One region of the Actinoplanes sp. NPDC089786 genome, then DNA from elsewhere that is predicted to be linked to it. Evidence: riboswitches for the same ligand, from Rfam matches in the RefSeq annotation. Region 1 holds a riboswitch; the other holds the start of a gene.
The links. A riboswitch is a leader RNA that binds a small molecule or an ion and turns the genes downstream of it on or off. The one in region 1 is predicted to bind thiamine pyrophosphate.

Region 1 (7,160 bases):
TCAAAAACGCGGACTCCGTGCGCCGATTCGTCGCGGTCAGGCCGATGTAGCCACTCGGTCAATCCCACGAGTGACATACAAACCTTCGCGTTCGCGATAACGTGCCGGATGTGTCCGATCCATACGCATCTCTGCCCGACGACAACAACGAACCGGACCACTGGGTGCTAGACCTGCCCGACAACAACAACGACGAACCGACCCATTGGGTTCTGGACCTTCCGGACGACTTCTACGGGGACGCCGCGTACGTGCCGCTCCGGGATCAACCTCTGCATCTCCGGCCGTTCGGCGTCTTCGACGAAGTCCCCGGCATGCGCACCCTGAACTGAGCGTCGCCGGAGGTGGTCACCCGGTGTGGATGAAGGTGACTTCCTGACGGGCCAGGTCGACGCCGTCGACTCTCCAGCCGGCGTTCATCCACGCATGCGCCTGCACGTGGTTGCCGCCGATCTCGTTGCTCCACCAGGCTTGATAGCGAAAGGCGCTGCGCGGCAGCTGCGCGTCGATGATTCCCTCGAATCGCAGGAATGACATCCGCACGACGCTTCGGAAGCGGGCCACGCGCGGCCCGAAAGAAGAAGGCGGAGCCGCCTGAGGGATGGCAGAAGGAGTAGGGGCCGCCCGAGGACGAAAGTAGAAGTAGCGGTCAGCCCGCGGGATGGCAGAAGAAGTGGCTGACCGACTGCCGGGACGACAGAAGAAGTGGCGGGGTCGCTTTGGGGCGACCCCGCCAAACTCAGTGGACGGCGCAGCAGGGAGTGGGGTTGCGGGTCTCGAACGGGACCACGTGACCGTCGGCCGCCGGCATCACCGTCAGCACCAGCTCGCCGTTCCGCCAGATGGGGCGGACGAAGTCGCAGGTGTCGAGGATCAGGGACGGGTCGGCGGGGCCGCTGCCCAGGATCTCGACGTGGTCGATCGCTGACGTGGCCACCACCTGGGCGAGCGGCATCGAGCCGGTCAGCTCGTCGACGCCGGGGTAGCGCACCGCCCTCGCCCCCTCGCGGGGAACCGTCACGACCTCCACGTGCGGCTGCGGGAGGTAGACCAGCAGCGTGCACGCCGTCGCCGGCACCGGGTCGCTGGTCGCGATCCAATGCTCGGCGGCGGCCACGTCAGCGAAGGACGCCGGCGCGGTAGGTGAGGACGCCGGCGCGTGAGAGGAGGCCGCCGGCGTGGAAGGTGAGGACGCCGGCGCGTGGGAAGAGGCCGCCGGCGTGGAAGGTGAGGACGCCGGCGCGTGGGAAGAGGCCGCCGGCGTGGAAGGCGGGGGTGGCGCGGGAGGCAAGGAGGGCGGGGAAGCGGGGGATGACGTCACTTGGGCAGGACCCAGATCGGGTTGGAGTAGAACCAGAGGTCGCCCCACGGGTCGGCGTTGCCGATGGCGTCGAGGGCGGGCCCGAACGGGTCGGTGGCGGCGCCCATCAGGCCGGGCTGGGTGCGGTTGCCGTCGGTTCCGCGTACCCGGAGGTAGAAGGGCTTGTCGAGGCGGCCGAGCTGGTAGCGGACCGTCAGTCTGCCGGTGCGGGCCGAGACGTCGAAGGACTTGACGACCTTGGTGTCGGGCGCGGTGAACTGGTCCTTGCCGGCGGCGGGACCGGTGACCGTGCCGACGATGACGTCGACGCGCTCGAGGACCGGAACGAACTGGCGCCAGTTCGGGATGTCCTGCAGGTCGATGTCGAGGGCCAGCTCGGTGGCCACGCCCTTCTTGACGCGGAGGACGCCGCCGAGCGGGGTGCCCGCGCCGGACGAACCGGCGATCCGGACCCGCGCGTCCAGGTTCTTGATCAGGCGACCGTGGTCGACCCAGACGCGGCCGTCGCGGAGCCCGTCCATGACCGCGCGGTAGCTGCGGTTGCGGGCGCCCACGTTGGTGCGGCCGTAGAAGCCGGGCCAGAAGTCGCCGGCCGACGTGTTGACGACACCGGTGTAGACCGGGTCGTTGTGCCGGCCGTTGGCCTCGAAGTCGCCGCCGGGGCCGCGGTCGGACTGGTCCAGGTAGTTGACGTGGCTGTCCGAGTTGACCGTCACCCACCAGGCCCGGCCCTCGGCGAGCAGGCTGTCCCACAGGCCGCCGACCGTGGCGGTCATCCAGTCGAAGCCGCCCCACGTGCGGTAGCTCTCCGGCGGGTAGCCGGGGAACGACGCGGCCGACGGGTTGTTGTCGTAGTAGCCGCGGGCGCCGCCGCGACCGTTCGGGGCGGGGATGCCGGCGGCCTGGTGGCCGGGTGCGCCCTCCATGCCGATCGCGACCGTGGGGTCGGCGTCGCGCCAGTTGCGGATCTCGTGCGGCGAGTCGATGCCGCGGCGGGCCGGGTGGTTGGCCAGGAACAGCGCGCCCTCGACCTTGCGGGCCCGGACCTGCTCGCCGAGGAACTGGATGCCGGCGATGGCGGCGGCCTCGTTCTGCTCGTTGGTGTTGGTGGCGGGCAGCTGCGATCCGTCGTACGCCTGCTCGAATCGTTTGAGCACGTCGACCTCGTTGCGGCCGGGGTGCACGAAGACGGTCGCATGCTCGGCGCCGGGGATGTTCCACTCCAGACCCTGGAAGGTGAGGAGCTCCGGCAGCGCGGACCGGGTGTTCAGGATGTCCGGGTTGACCTTCTCCACACCGATCTTGGCGTGCGCGTTGCTGCCGTGGTCGGTGATGACCAGCCAGTCCAGCCCGTACGCATGACCGTGTTTGGCCTGGTCGATGACCCGGTACTGTGCGTCCGAGCTGTACTGGGTGTGAATGTGGTGGTCACCGGCGAGCCAGGTGAGACCGCCGGTGGAGGGCTTGTCCGGCGACGACGAGGCGGCGACGGCGGGGGACGAGGGCGAGGCGAGCACGGACGCGGCCGCGCCGGCGCCGAGAAGACCGGCGCCACGCAGGAAACCACGCCGGGAGACGTCCGCGGGTGACAGCTCCGCGTCGGGGATGGTCAGATCCAGAGCCGGGGGTACGTCCGAAGTGCCGCCGACGTGGTCGTGATGGTGGTGGTGGCCGTGACCCATGGGTTGAGCTCCCAAATGATCAAGAGGGTTGACTGCACGAGCGTCCCGGCAGCATCCCAACGCCACATGTCGTGCGTCTGACCTGCGGGCGAACAAGCAAGGCAGGCCTCAGCCGATGATCGGCCGGAACAGTCCGGTCACGACACTCGCGGCGACCGCGGCGGCCGAGAGCAGGGCCGCCGCGACGATCAGCGTTCCGTCGGCCGGGCCGAAGATCTGCCTGCGGGCGTACGTCCGGGGGGTGCCCGAATCGAACCCGCGCGCGTCCATCGCGGTGGCCAGCCGCCCGCCCCGCCGCAACGCCCCGACCAGCAGCGCGAACGCCGTCGAGGCGAAGAGCCGCAGCCGGGCGACCGGGTTGCGCCCGGCGTCCAGTCCGCGGGCCCGCCGGGCCAGGGTGAGCGCCTGCCACTCCTGCCCGAGCAGCGGCAGCAGCCGGAACGCGGCGAGCGCCCCGATCGCGAACCGGGCCGGCGCCTTGGCATTCTGCACCAGCGCGTCGGCCAGGTCGGTGGGGTCGGTGGTGAGGAACACGACGACACCGGGCAGCGCCACCGCGAACACCCGCAGCACCAGCCCGAGCGCCCCGAGCAGCACCCCGGTGGTGACGTCGACCGGCCCGACCGCGAACAGCAGAGCGCCACTGCGGTCGGCGGCGAACAGCACCATCGTGACCAGGATCCCGCCGGCCGCGAGCAGCAGCGGCCACACGCGCCGGGCCAGCTCACGCGCCGAGACGCCGAACAGCGGCAGGACGGCCAGCTCGATCGCCAGCCCGAGCGCGGGGGTGAGCGGGTCCAGTGTGGACACCAGGGGCAGCGCGAAGATCAGGGCGGCGGCCAGCTTGGCGACCGGGTTGCGGCGCGCCAGGGGTGCGGTGGCCGAGGTTGTCGCCGGAGCGGTCATGTGTCGTCCCGGGAGAGAACGTGCGTCCGGTCGGACAGTGACGAGACGAAGTCGGCGTCGTGGGTGACCGCCACGATGCCGTGCCCGTCGTCCCGCAGCGACGCGAACAGCGTGGCCAGCTCGATCCAGGTGCGGCGGTCCTGGCCGAAGGTGGGCTCGTCCAGGACCAGCAGCCGCGGCGCGCGGGCCAGGGCGGTCGCCACGCTGAGCCGCCGCGCCTCGCCGCCGGAGAGCGTGTGCGGGTTGGCGTCGGCCAGATGCGAGAGCCGCAGACGCGACAGCAGATCGTCGACCCGCGAGGCGACGGTGGGGGAGACGCCGGAAAGGGAGAGTTCGTCGCGGACCCGGGACGTGACGAACTGGTGCTCCGGGTTCTGGAACACCGACCCGATGCGCCCGGCCAGGTCGCGCGCCCGCCACTGCCAGGGCGAGCCGCCCGGCGCGGCCCACACACGACCCGAGGTGGGCCGGAGCAGTCCGCCCAGGAGCAGCGCCAGCGTCGACTTGCCCGCGCCGTTCGGTCCGGTCACCGCGAGGATCGACGCCTCGTCGGCGGACAGCGTGACCTGACGAACGCGTTCGTCGAAAGAGGCGTGCTCCGCGCGTACCAAAGGGGAACCGGGCGGAAGAACGGCCGGGAACCGGGGCAGCGGCCGGCCTGGCACCCAGACCCCGTCCGCCGCGAGTTGGTCGCCGTGCGCGTCGAAGACCGCGGCCGGCGGCCCGTCGGCCCGCACCCCGCCGCCCGGCGACAGCACGATCACCCGGTCGACCAGCGGCAACGCCTCGGCGACCCGGTGTTCGACCAGGATCATCGTGGTGTCGCGGCCGACCGCCCGGGTCAGCGCCGCGCGGATCAGCGCCGCGCCGTCCGGGTCGAGGTTGGCGGTGGGCTCGTCCAGCAGCAGCAGCCCGGGCCGCAGCGCGATGACCCCGGCCAGGGCGAGCCGTTGCGCTTCGCCGCCGGAGAGCGCGGCGGTGGGCCGGTTCAGGGGGTACGGGAACCCGACGCGATCGAGCGCGTCACTGACCCGGGCCCAGATGTCCTTGCCGGGCACCCCGCGGTTCTCCAGCCCGAACGCCACGTCGTCGCCGCTGCGCGCCATCACCAGCTGGGTCTGCGGGTCCTGGAACAGCAGCCCGACCCGCTCGCGGGCCTTGCGTGGTTCGAGCCCGTCGATCTCGACGCTGCCGGCCGCCTCACCCGAGTCGTCCGGCAGCAGCCCGGCCAGCGCGGACAGCAGCGTGCTCTTGCCCGCTCCGGACGGGCCGAGCAGCAGCACCCGCTCGCCGTGGGCGATCCGCAGATCGACCTCGCGAACCGCCCAGGCGCGCCGACCGGCGTGTCGCCAGCCGAACCCGCGGAGGACGACCTCAGACAAGCGCGCGTTCTCGCCCGGCGCCGAAGCGGTCGAGCACGCCGGTCGGGGCGAGCGCCTTGACCAGCGCCCAGCTGCCGGCGCCCGCGACCACGGTGCTGCTGACCATGGTGAGCAGCGCGTACGGGACGCGGTAGTCCCACAGGTCGTACGCCGCGTTCCAGGCGAAGAAGTCGAACAGCGCCGCGCTGACGCCGGTGAGCAGGCCGGCCAGCAGCGCGGCGGGCAGCCGCCAGGAGCGGTAGAGCAGGATCGCGAAGGCCAGCTCGGCGCCCAGCCCCTGCACCAGGCCCTGGGGGATGACCAGCGCGCCCCATTGCGCGCCGAGCAGGGCCGAGATGGTCGCCGCCACGGCCTCGGTGAACAGGGCCGCGCCGGGTTTGCGGATGATCAGGCCGCCGAGCACGGCCGGGATGAGCCAGACGCCGTAGAGCAGCGTCTGCGCGGGCGGGAAGAACGCGAAGGCGCCGCCGGTGGCGCCCCAGAGGATGTTCCACGCCCAGAAGATCACGCCGAACGCGACGGCGATGACCGCCGCGATGACGATGTCGATGGTCCGCCAACGATTGTCACGTGCCATTGGATTCCTCCAACTCCCTGCGCCGGCATTACCCGGATCAGGTTCGAGGGTCTGCGGTTGCCCGCACTCTCAGCGCTTGTGCGCTCCCCTGTCGGAACTATGTTGGGATGAAGCTAACACCGTACGGCCGTACCAGGAAGGAGCCCCGTCACATGCAGGTCGAGGCACGTGGATTCAAGTTCGACGTGGTCGTGGAGGGCCCTTCCGACGGCCCGGCCGTGCTGCTCCTGCACGGCTTCCCCCAGGACCACCGGGAATTCGAGCCGATGCTGCCGCGGCTGCACGCCGCCGGCCTCCGGACGTACCGCTATGACCAGCGCGGATACGCTCCCGGAGCACGCCCGGCCGAGGTGTCGGCGTACCGGCTGAACGAGCCGGTGGCCGACGCGGTGGCGATCCTGGACGCCCTGAACATCGAGCGGGCGCACGTGATCGGCCACGACTGGGGCGCCCAGGTCGGCTGGCTGCTCGCCGACGGTCATGCGGATCGGGTGCACACGCTGACCGCGGTGTCCGTGCCTCATCCGCGGGCGCTCGGGCTGGCCCTCCGGGTCCGGGCGTCGCAGCGCGCGCGGTTCGCGTACATGGGCGTGTTCCGGTCGCCGGTCGCCGAGCGGCTGCTGCTCGCCCGCGACGGCCTGGTGCTGCGGCAGATGATGAAACAGATCGGAAGCCGGGCCACGCTGTACGCCGACGCGATGCGCGAACCGGGCCGGCTGACCGGCGGGCTGAACTGGTACCGGGCGCTCGACCGCGAGGGGCTGACCGGGGTGGGCACGACCCAGGTGCCCACCACGTACGTATGGAGCGACAAGGACCCGGTGGTCGGCCTGACCGCCGCGCTGCGTACCGCCGACTGGGTGGACGCCGACTATCAACTGGTCGCGCTGAAGGGGATCAGCCACTGGGTGCCCGAGGAGGCGCCGGACGCGCTGGCCGACGCCGCGCTGGCCCGCATCGGCGGCGTTTGATGGCGCCCTGAGCGGGGAAAACTCCCGGCCATGCCGCCGGAGAAGAAGAGCATGCCCGACGAGCCGGAGAAGAAGCGCTGGGACCGCAACTTCGCCGACCTGCTGCAGGAGCTCCGTGTCGCTCAGACCGGCGTGCAGATCCTCTTCGCGTTCCTGCTCACCCTGCCGTTCAGCAGCGGCTTCCCGAAGACGACGGCGTTCCAGAAGGACACGTACGTGGTCGCGCTGGTCACCGCCGCCTTCGCCACCGCGATGATCATCTCGCCGGTCGCCTTCCACCGCGCGCTGTTCCGCCAGGGCCGCAAGCCCGAGCTGGTCCGG
Region 2 (7,160 bases), on a different contig from region 1:
GGGAACGGTCGAGCTCGGTGACCGTGGCCCCGGCCCATGGGCTCACGCTGGTCGACGTCGGCTACCCCGCCGAGACCGACTACGCCGCGCGCGCCGACGCGACCCGCCGCCTCCGCGCCTGACCGGCGACACGCCGTTGCGGCGCCCGATCCGCGACACGCCGCGCTCACGCCGAGCCCGCGAGGCGCCGCCCACCCACCACACGCTGGGCTGTTGCGTATAGGTGCGCAGAGCACCTCTGCGCACCTATACGCGTCACAGGTTGAGGGCCCGGGCGCCGATCACCTCGCCGGCCAGGTAGGTCTCCAGGAGGTCGGCGGTGATCTGGCCGGCGTACCGGTCGTCCGGGGCGATCGGGGTGTTGTCGGGGCGGGAGATCACGCAATAGACCAGGTAGTGGCCGCGGTCGTGCCAGCCGACCTGTGAGTCGGGGCGGGCCCGCGGATCGCTGCCGGGCGCGGCGCCGGCGGCCAGCGCGGCGAAGCTGCCGTCGCCCGACTCGACCAGGGCGCGGACCTGATCGGCGGTGCGGGCGGCCGACGTGGCGTCGGTCAGGTTGAAGACGCCGGCCGTCACCTGGTAGCCGCCGTAGGGCGCGGTCAGCGACGCGCGTACCACCTGGGTGCAGCCCGCGTCATGGATCAGCCGGCCGACCGCACCGGTTGTCGCGGTCTCACAGACGTTGTCGATGTGCGTCATCTCCACCCGGTAGGGCGCGTCGCCGGCCTTCATCTGCACGGTGCTGCCGGAGAAGACCTCGGCCATGCTCAGCGGCTCCGGGTCGAGGTTGCGGGAGCTGATCGAGTACGGCGACTCGGCCGCCATCGTGCCGGTGTCCGCGGCGCCCAGCCCGCGGCGCTCGTCGGCGATCACGAAGAAGCTGCTCAGCCCGCAGATGCTCAGCATGATCAGGGCGCCCAGGCCGGTCATCAGCAGGTGCATCGCCCGTTGCGGCTCGCGCAGCGCCCACGGCCGCACGGACGGTTGCCGGTGCAGGCCCGGCGTCGGTGCGACCACCGAGCGGACCAGCACGGTCAGGCCGCCCGGGGTGGCCATCCGGCGGTGGGTGGCCCGGGACGCGGATGCGTGCAGCATGCAGGTGAGGCTAGAAGCGCACGGAAATCGATGAACGCACTGGCTGTGCGCCACCCCGGCAGCCTGACGCCCGTTCGCGGGAGGATGATGCAAGGCGTGAGCACCGAGCACTACTTCACCGCCGACCCGAGCGCGCCGGCCCGGCCGATCGAGGTCGAGTTCGCGATCAAGGGACGCTCCTACCGCCTCACCTCGGCGAGCGGAGTGTTCTCCGCCACACGGCTCGACGCCGGCACGTCCGTACTCCTGAAGAAGAGTGACCTGCCCACCGCGGCGACCACCGGCGCCCTTCTCGACCTGGGGTGCGGCTACGGGCCGATCGCGTGCGTGCTGGCCGGCGAGGCGCCGGCGGCCGACGTGTACGCGGTCGACGTCAACGCCCGCGCCCGCGACCTGACCAAGGCCAACGCCGAGCGGCTCGAACTGCGCGTCACCGTCGGCGGTCCGGACGACCTCCCGGCCGACGTGACGTTCGCGCAGATCTGGAGCAATCCGCCCACCCACGTTGGCAAGGCCGAGCTGCACGCCATCCTGGAGCGCTGGCTGCCCCGGCTCGCCCCCGACGGCGTGGCCTGGCTGGTGATCAACCGACACCTCGGTGGTGACTCGCTGCACACCTGGCTCGTCGACGGCGGCTGGGCGGTCGAGCGTAAGGCCAGCCAGAAGGGCTTCCGAGTGCTACGCGTGACCCGGAAAACCACCTGACCGAACCGCCGCGACCAGGGAGGATGCCGGGCATGGGTTACGTGGATGTCGCCGGGGTGGGCTTCGTGCTGCCGGACGGGCGCGAGCTGTTCTCCGACGTGTCGTTCCGGGTGGGCGAGGGCGCCAAGATCGCGCTCGTCGGGCCCAACGGCGCCGGCAAGACCACGTTGCTCCGGATGGTGGCCGGTGACCTGCCGACCCAGACCGGCGTCGTCGCGCGCTCCGGCGGGCTGGGCGTGATGCGCCAGTTCATCGGCATGATCGGCGACGACCGTACCCTGCATGATCTTGCTCTTTCGCTGGTCGAACCACCCCTGCGCGAGGCCGGAGAGAGACTCGCGGCCGCCGCGGCGGCGCTTGGCGAGTCGGAGAAATCCCAATTGGCGTACGCGAACGCGCTCGCGCACTGGGGTGAGGCCGGCGGGTACGACGCCGAGGTGCTCTTCGACACCGTCGCCGTGGCGATCCTCCACAAGCCGTGGGACGAGGTGCGCGACCGGCCCGTCCGCACCCTCTCCGGCGGCCAGCAGAAACGCTTCGCCCTCGACCTGCTGCTCCGCGGCCGCGACGAGGTGCTGCTGCTCGACGAGCCGGACAACTTCCTGGACGTGCCCGGCAAACGGTGGCTGGAGGCGCGGCTGAAGGAGTCGCCCAAGTCGGTGCTCTACGTCTCGCACGATCGTGAGCTGCTCAACCAGACCGCCGGCCGGGTCGTCGCGGTCGAGGGCGGCAGTTCATGGACCCACCCGGGCGGGTTCGCCTCCTGGCACGAGGCCCGCGCCGACCGGCACGACCGGCTGCTCGAATCGCGCCGGCGCTGGGACGAGGAACACGAGAAGCTGCGCGAACTCGTCTTCACGCTCAAGCAGAAGGCCACGTTCAACGACGGGCTGGCGTCGCGCTACCAGGCGGCGCAGACCCGGCTGCGCAAGTTCGAGGAGGCGGGACCGCCGCCGCCGCCGCCCAAGGAGCAGTCGCTGCGGATGAACCTGCGCGGCGGGCGTACCGGTAAGCGGGCTGTCATGTGCGAGTCGCTGGAACTGGAGAACCTGACGTTCCCGTTCGACCTGGAGATCTGGTACGGCGACCGGGTCGCGGTGCTCGGCGCCAACGGCACCGGCAAGTCACACTTCCTGCGGCTGCTGGCGGCCGGCGGCTCCTCGCCCGACGCGGACAACAAGCCGGTCGACGGGGCGCCGCTCGCGCACGTCGCCCACTCCGGTGTGGCCCGGCTCGGCGCCCGGGTGCGGCCCGGCCACTTCTCACAGACCCACGACCGGCCGGAACTGCTCGACCGTACGCTGGTCGAGATCCTCTGGCGCGGCGACGACCACCGCTCCGGCATGGACCGGGCCGGCGCGATGAAGGCGCTGAACCGGTACGAGCTGTCCGGCCAGGGCGACCAGCGGTTCGGGACCCTCTCCGGCGGCCAGCAGGCCCGGTTCCTGGTGCTGCTCCTGGAACTGTCCGGCGCCACGGTGCTGCTGCTCGACGAGCCGACCGACAACCTCGACCTGGCCTCGGCCGAGGCGCTCGAGGAGGGCCTGTCAGCCTTCGAGGGCACGGTCATCGCGGTCACCCACGACCGCTGGTTCACCAGGGGCTTCGACCGTTTCATCCTCTTCCAGGCCGACGGCGAGGTCGTCGAGACCCCCGCGCCGGTGTGGGACGTGCGCTAGTGCGGTGTCCACCAATGTCAACCGGTTCGGTGACAATGTGGATCCTCGTCCACGAGCGTGGGCGAGCGACTCCCCACCTGTAGCCGTGCTGGTGGAGCGGCCCTCGACCAGCCGGGCCCGGCGGCGGGCTTTACGCCACCTGCGTGAACCGCGTTGTCCTTTGCTGGGCGCTCGGCGCGCGGTGGCGCGGCGTCGAGCTTTGGTGTCGGCCAGGTGAAGCCGGTGTTCGGCGCGGATTGCACGCCCAGACACCAGCAGTGCTGTGGTGCCCGTCGGTAGTGGCGGCGGCGAAAGGATGAATGATTCCCAGGTCGACACCGGCGACCCGGCCGGAGTCAGGCCGACCGCCGTGCGGATGAGTGGCGACGGGTAGCTCTGCGGTCACGTCGATGTGAAGTCGGCCATCGGCGTAGAGCAACGTGACCGCTCGAATGGCTTCCGCCGGGTATGGCACGGTTCGATCCAGGCGTACGACAAGGGGCGGGCGGCCGCGTGCGGCGGGTAGCCGCAGGTTTCGGCCGGTCAACTGGAAGATGCCGTGGTACCAGCGAATCGGCATCAATCCTCTGCGCCGGCGCGGGAATCGCGCCTCACTGTGCCCGGCTTTGCGGCGTGCCGCCGCAGCGAACCAGGCGTCGGAGTAACGGCGCAGCACAGAGACCAGTATCGCACCGGTGTCAAAGCCTGCCATCGATGGGTTGCGAACGACGCGCTAGCCATCGCTGGGTTCGAGGGCTATCGTCGGCCGTAGAACCAACCCCACGGGAGTCCGGTGCACCGGGCTGAGAGGGGGGCTGTCGCGGCCCCCGACCGTCGAACCTGATCCGGATCATGCCGGCGCAGGGAGGAGCGATGGTGGAGCCTATCTTCCCCCGTCTACATGTGGTGACGGCTTCGTTGCCCATTGTGGAGGCGGTGCTCTCGGTCTCGTCGCAGGTGGCGATCCAGGTCCGCGTCGCCGATGACGTCACCGATCGAGACGCCTACGCGCTGACCGTCGAGGTGCTGTCACGGTGCCGGGCCCGCGGGGCGATGTGCCTGGTCAACGATCGCGTCGACATTGCCTTGGCGGCCGGGGCCGATGGGGCTCACGTCGGCGCTGATGATCTGCCGCCGGCCGCGGCGCGGAAGGTGCTCGGGCGGGCGGCGGTGCTCGGGGTGACGTTGCGGGCGCCGGCTGATGTGCCGTCGGCTTCGTACTTCGGGGTCGGGCCGGCCTTCGAGACGTCCACCAAGGACGGTCTGCCTCCGCCCATCGGGGTGGCCGGGGTGGGGGCGGTGGCTGATGCTTCGCATGTTCCCGTCATCGCTATCGCGGGGGTGACGCCGTCGCGGGTGGCTTCGTTGCTGGCGGTGGGGGCCTACGGGGTGGCGGCGGTGGGGGCCATCGCTCGCGATCCGGTGGGGGCCACCGAGCAGTTCTTGAAGGCGCTGTCATGAGGTGCGCGGTGGTCGGGGGCGGGATCATCGGGCTGTCGATCGCGTCGCGCCTCGCCTCTCGCGGCGTTGAGGTCCTGGTCTATGACGCGTGGGCCGCTGCCTCGCCCGCGCTCGCCCCGCCTCCCTGGGCTTCGCCTTCCGTCGCATCCGCCTCCGGCTCCTCCTCGGGCTCGGTGATGCCTGTAGGTGCTCAGAGCAAGCAAGCCGGGGAGCGGCCGGGGGCCTGGTTTGTCGCGGCGGGGATGTTGGCGGCGGGGAACGAGTCGACGTGGGAGTCGGCGGAGCTTGGCGCGTTGATGGTGGAGTCGGCTCGGCGGTGGCCTGGATTCGCGGCTGAGCTGGGCGTGCGGTTGCCGGAGGACGGGACGCTTGTCGTCGCCCTCACCGCGGATGACGTCGCGGAGGCGGAACGGGAGTGGGCCCGGCAGACGGACGAATCCGCGCGGTTGGGCGGGACCGAGCGGCTTGGCGCGGGCGAGCGGGTGGGCGCGGCAGGGCGGCCGGGTGAGTTTGGGCAGGCGAGTGCGGCCCTGGTGGCGGAACCCGGGGGGCGGCGGTTGGGGCCTTCGGGGCTGCGGGAGCTGGAGCCGGCGTTGTCGCCGCGGGTGCGGGCGGGATGTTATCTGCCGGGGGATTGGCAGGTTGATCCGCGGAAAGTGGTGGCTGCGTTGCGGGAGCGGGTGTCCGTCGTACCCGGGCGGGTTGTGGATCTTGGGGGGATTGACGCGGATCAGGTTGTGGTCGCGGCGGGGGTGGGGACGGGGGCGCTGACCGGGTTGCCTGTTCGGCCGGTCAAGGGGGAGGTGCTGCGGCTGCGGGGGGAGCCGGGGCTGTTGCGGCATGTGGTCAGTGGATATGCGGATGGACGGCGGGTCTATCTGGTGCCGCGGGAGGACGGCGAGATCGTGGTGGGGGCGACTCAGGAAGAGCGCGCTGATGACGCGGTCACGGCGGGAGCGGTGCTGGATCTGTTGCGCGCTGCCGTTGACCTGGTGCCGGCGCTGGCCGACTGTGCGATCACCGAGACGTTGGTGGGGCATCGGCCCTCCACACCGGACAATGCGCCGCTGCTCGGGCGGCTTGACAAGCGCACCGTGGTGGCCGTGGGTCACCACCGGAACGGCGTACTCCTCGCACCCGTGACGGCCGATCTGATCGCCGGCCTGGTCGTGACCGGGGAGCCTGACCCGCTGATCGTTCCCTTCGCACCCGGGAGGTTCGCGTGACCATCGTTGTGAACGGCGACCGGAAGGCCATCCCACCGGAGGCGACGGTGGCCGCGCTGGTCGGCGAGCTCACCAGGGCCGAGCGGGGGGTGGCGGTCGCGCTCAACGGTGAGGTGGTGCCACGGTCGGCGTGGGCGGCCACGGAGCTGACCGACGGCGACCGGATCGAAGTGCTCACCGCGGCGCAGGGAGGCTGACATGGAGATCTTCAAGTCGTCACGGCTGATCCTCGGCACCGGTGGGGCGCGCAGCCTCAGCGAACTGGAGACGGCCATCGAGGCTTCCGGCACCGATCTGGTGACCGTGGCGCTGCGCCGGATCGACGCGGCGGGGCCGGGGCTGCTGCCGATGCTGGACCGCTGCAAGGTGCGGGTGCTGCCGAACACGGCCGGGTGCTACACCGCCGCCGACGCGGTGAAGACGGCGCGGCTGGCGCGGGCGGCGTTCGAGACCGACCTGGTCAAGCTGGAGGTGATCGGCGACGACCGGACCCTGCTGCCCGACTCGGTGGAGTTGCTGCGGGCGGCGGAGACGCTGGTCGCGGACGGGTTCACGGTGTTGCCGTACACCAACGACGACCCGATCCTGGCCCGCCGGCTGGAGGCGGCCGGATGCGCGGCGGTGATGCCGGCCGGTTCGCCGATCGGCTCCGGGCTGGGCATCTCCAACCCGCACCACATCCGGTTGATCCGGCAGATGGTCGAGGTGCCGGTGATCCTCGACGCGGGCATCGGCACCGCCTCGGACGCGGCGCTGGCCATGGAACTCGGCTGCGACGGTGTGCTGATCGCCAGCGCGATCACCCGGGCCGAGGACCCCGCGCGGATGGCGGCGGCGATGCGGCACGCGGTCGAGGCGGGGCAGCTGGCGTACGGCGCCGGACGGATCCCGCAGCGGTTCCACGCGCTGGCCTCCACCCCTGACGCCGGGAAGCCGTCGTGGTGACACCGTCGGGGCTCGTCGTGCTCACCGACCGGCGGTCCGCCGCCGGCCCGCTCGCCACGGTGGTGGCGCG

Region 2: it holds a riboswitch for thiamine pyrophosphate, as region 1 does, so the genes downstream of both, AB0O15_RS14950 (thiamine phosphate synthase) here and AB0O15_RS20770 (ECF transporter S component) in region 1, are expected to answer to the same signal.

Annotation. Positions count from the first base shown of each region.
Region 1 is NZ_JBFBGU010000006.1:85,727-92,886, forward strand. Features, by position in the region: gene AB0O15_RS20740 (hypothetical protein) at 111-332, shown strand; gene AB0O15_RS20745 (hypothetical protein) at 349-564, opposite strand; gene AB0O15_RS20750 (hypothetical protein) at 740-1,117, opposite strand; gene AB0O15_RS20755 (histidinol-phosphatase) at 1,318-3,003, opposite strand; gene AB0O15_RS20760 (energy-coupling factor transporter transmembrane component T) at 3,112-3,909, opposite strand; gene AB0O15_RS20765 (ATP-binding cassette domain-containing protein) at 3,906-5,291, opposite strand; gene AB0O15_RS20770 (ECF transporter S component) at 5,284-5,868, opposite strand; TPP riboswitch at 5,866-5,968, opposite strand; gene AB0O15_RS20775 (alpha/beta fold hydrolase) at 6,021-6,839, shown strand; gene AB0O15_RS20780 (DUF6328 family protein) at 6,891-7,160, shown strand, end outside.
Region 2 is NZ_JBFBGU010000003.1:197,018-204,177, forward strand. Features, by position in the region: gene truA (tRNA pseudouridine(38-40) synthase TruA) at 1-122, shown strand, start outside; gene AB0O15_RS14935 (hypothetical protein) at 256-1,095, opposite strand; gene AB0O15_RS14940 (methyltransferase) at 1,192-1,800, shown strand; gene AB0O15_RS14945 (ATP-binding cassette domain-containing protein) at 1,833-3,479, shown strand; TPP riboswitch at 4,231-4,342, shown strand; gene AB0O15_RS14950 (thiamine phosphate synthase) at 4,311-4,919, shown strand; gene AB0O15_RS14955 (FAD-dependent oxidoreductase) at 4,916-6,145, shown strand; gene thiS (sulfur carrier protein ThiS) at 6,142-6,342, shown strand; gene AB0O15_RS14965 (thiazole synthase) at 6,344-7,090, shown strand; gene AB0O15_RS14970 (thiamine phosphate synthase) at 7,084-7,160, shown strand, end outside.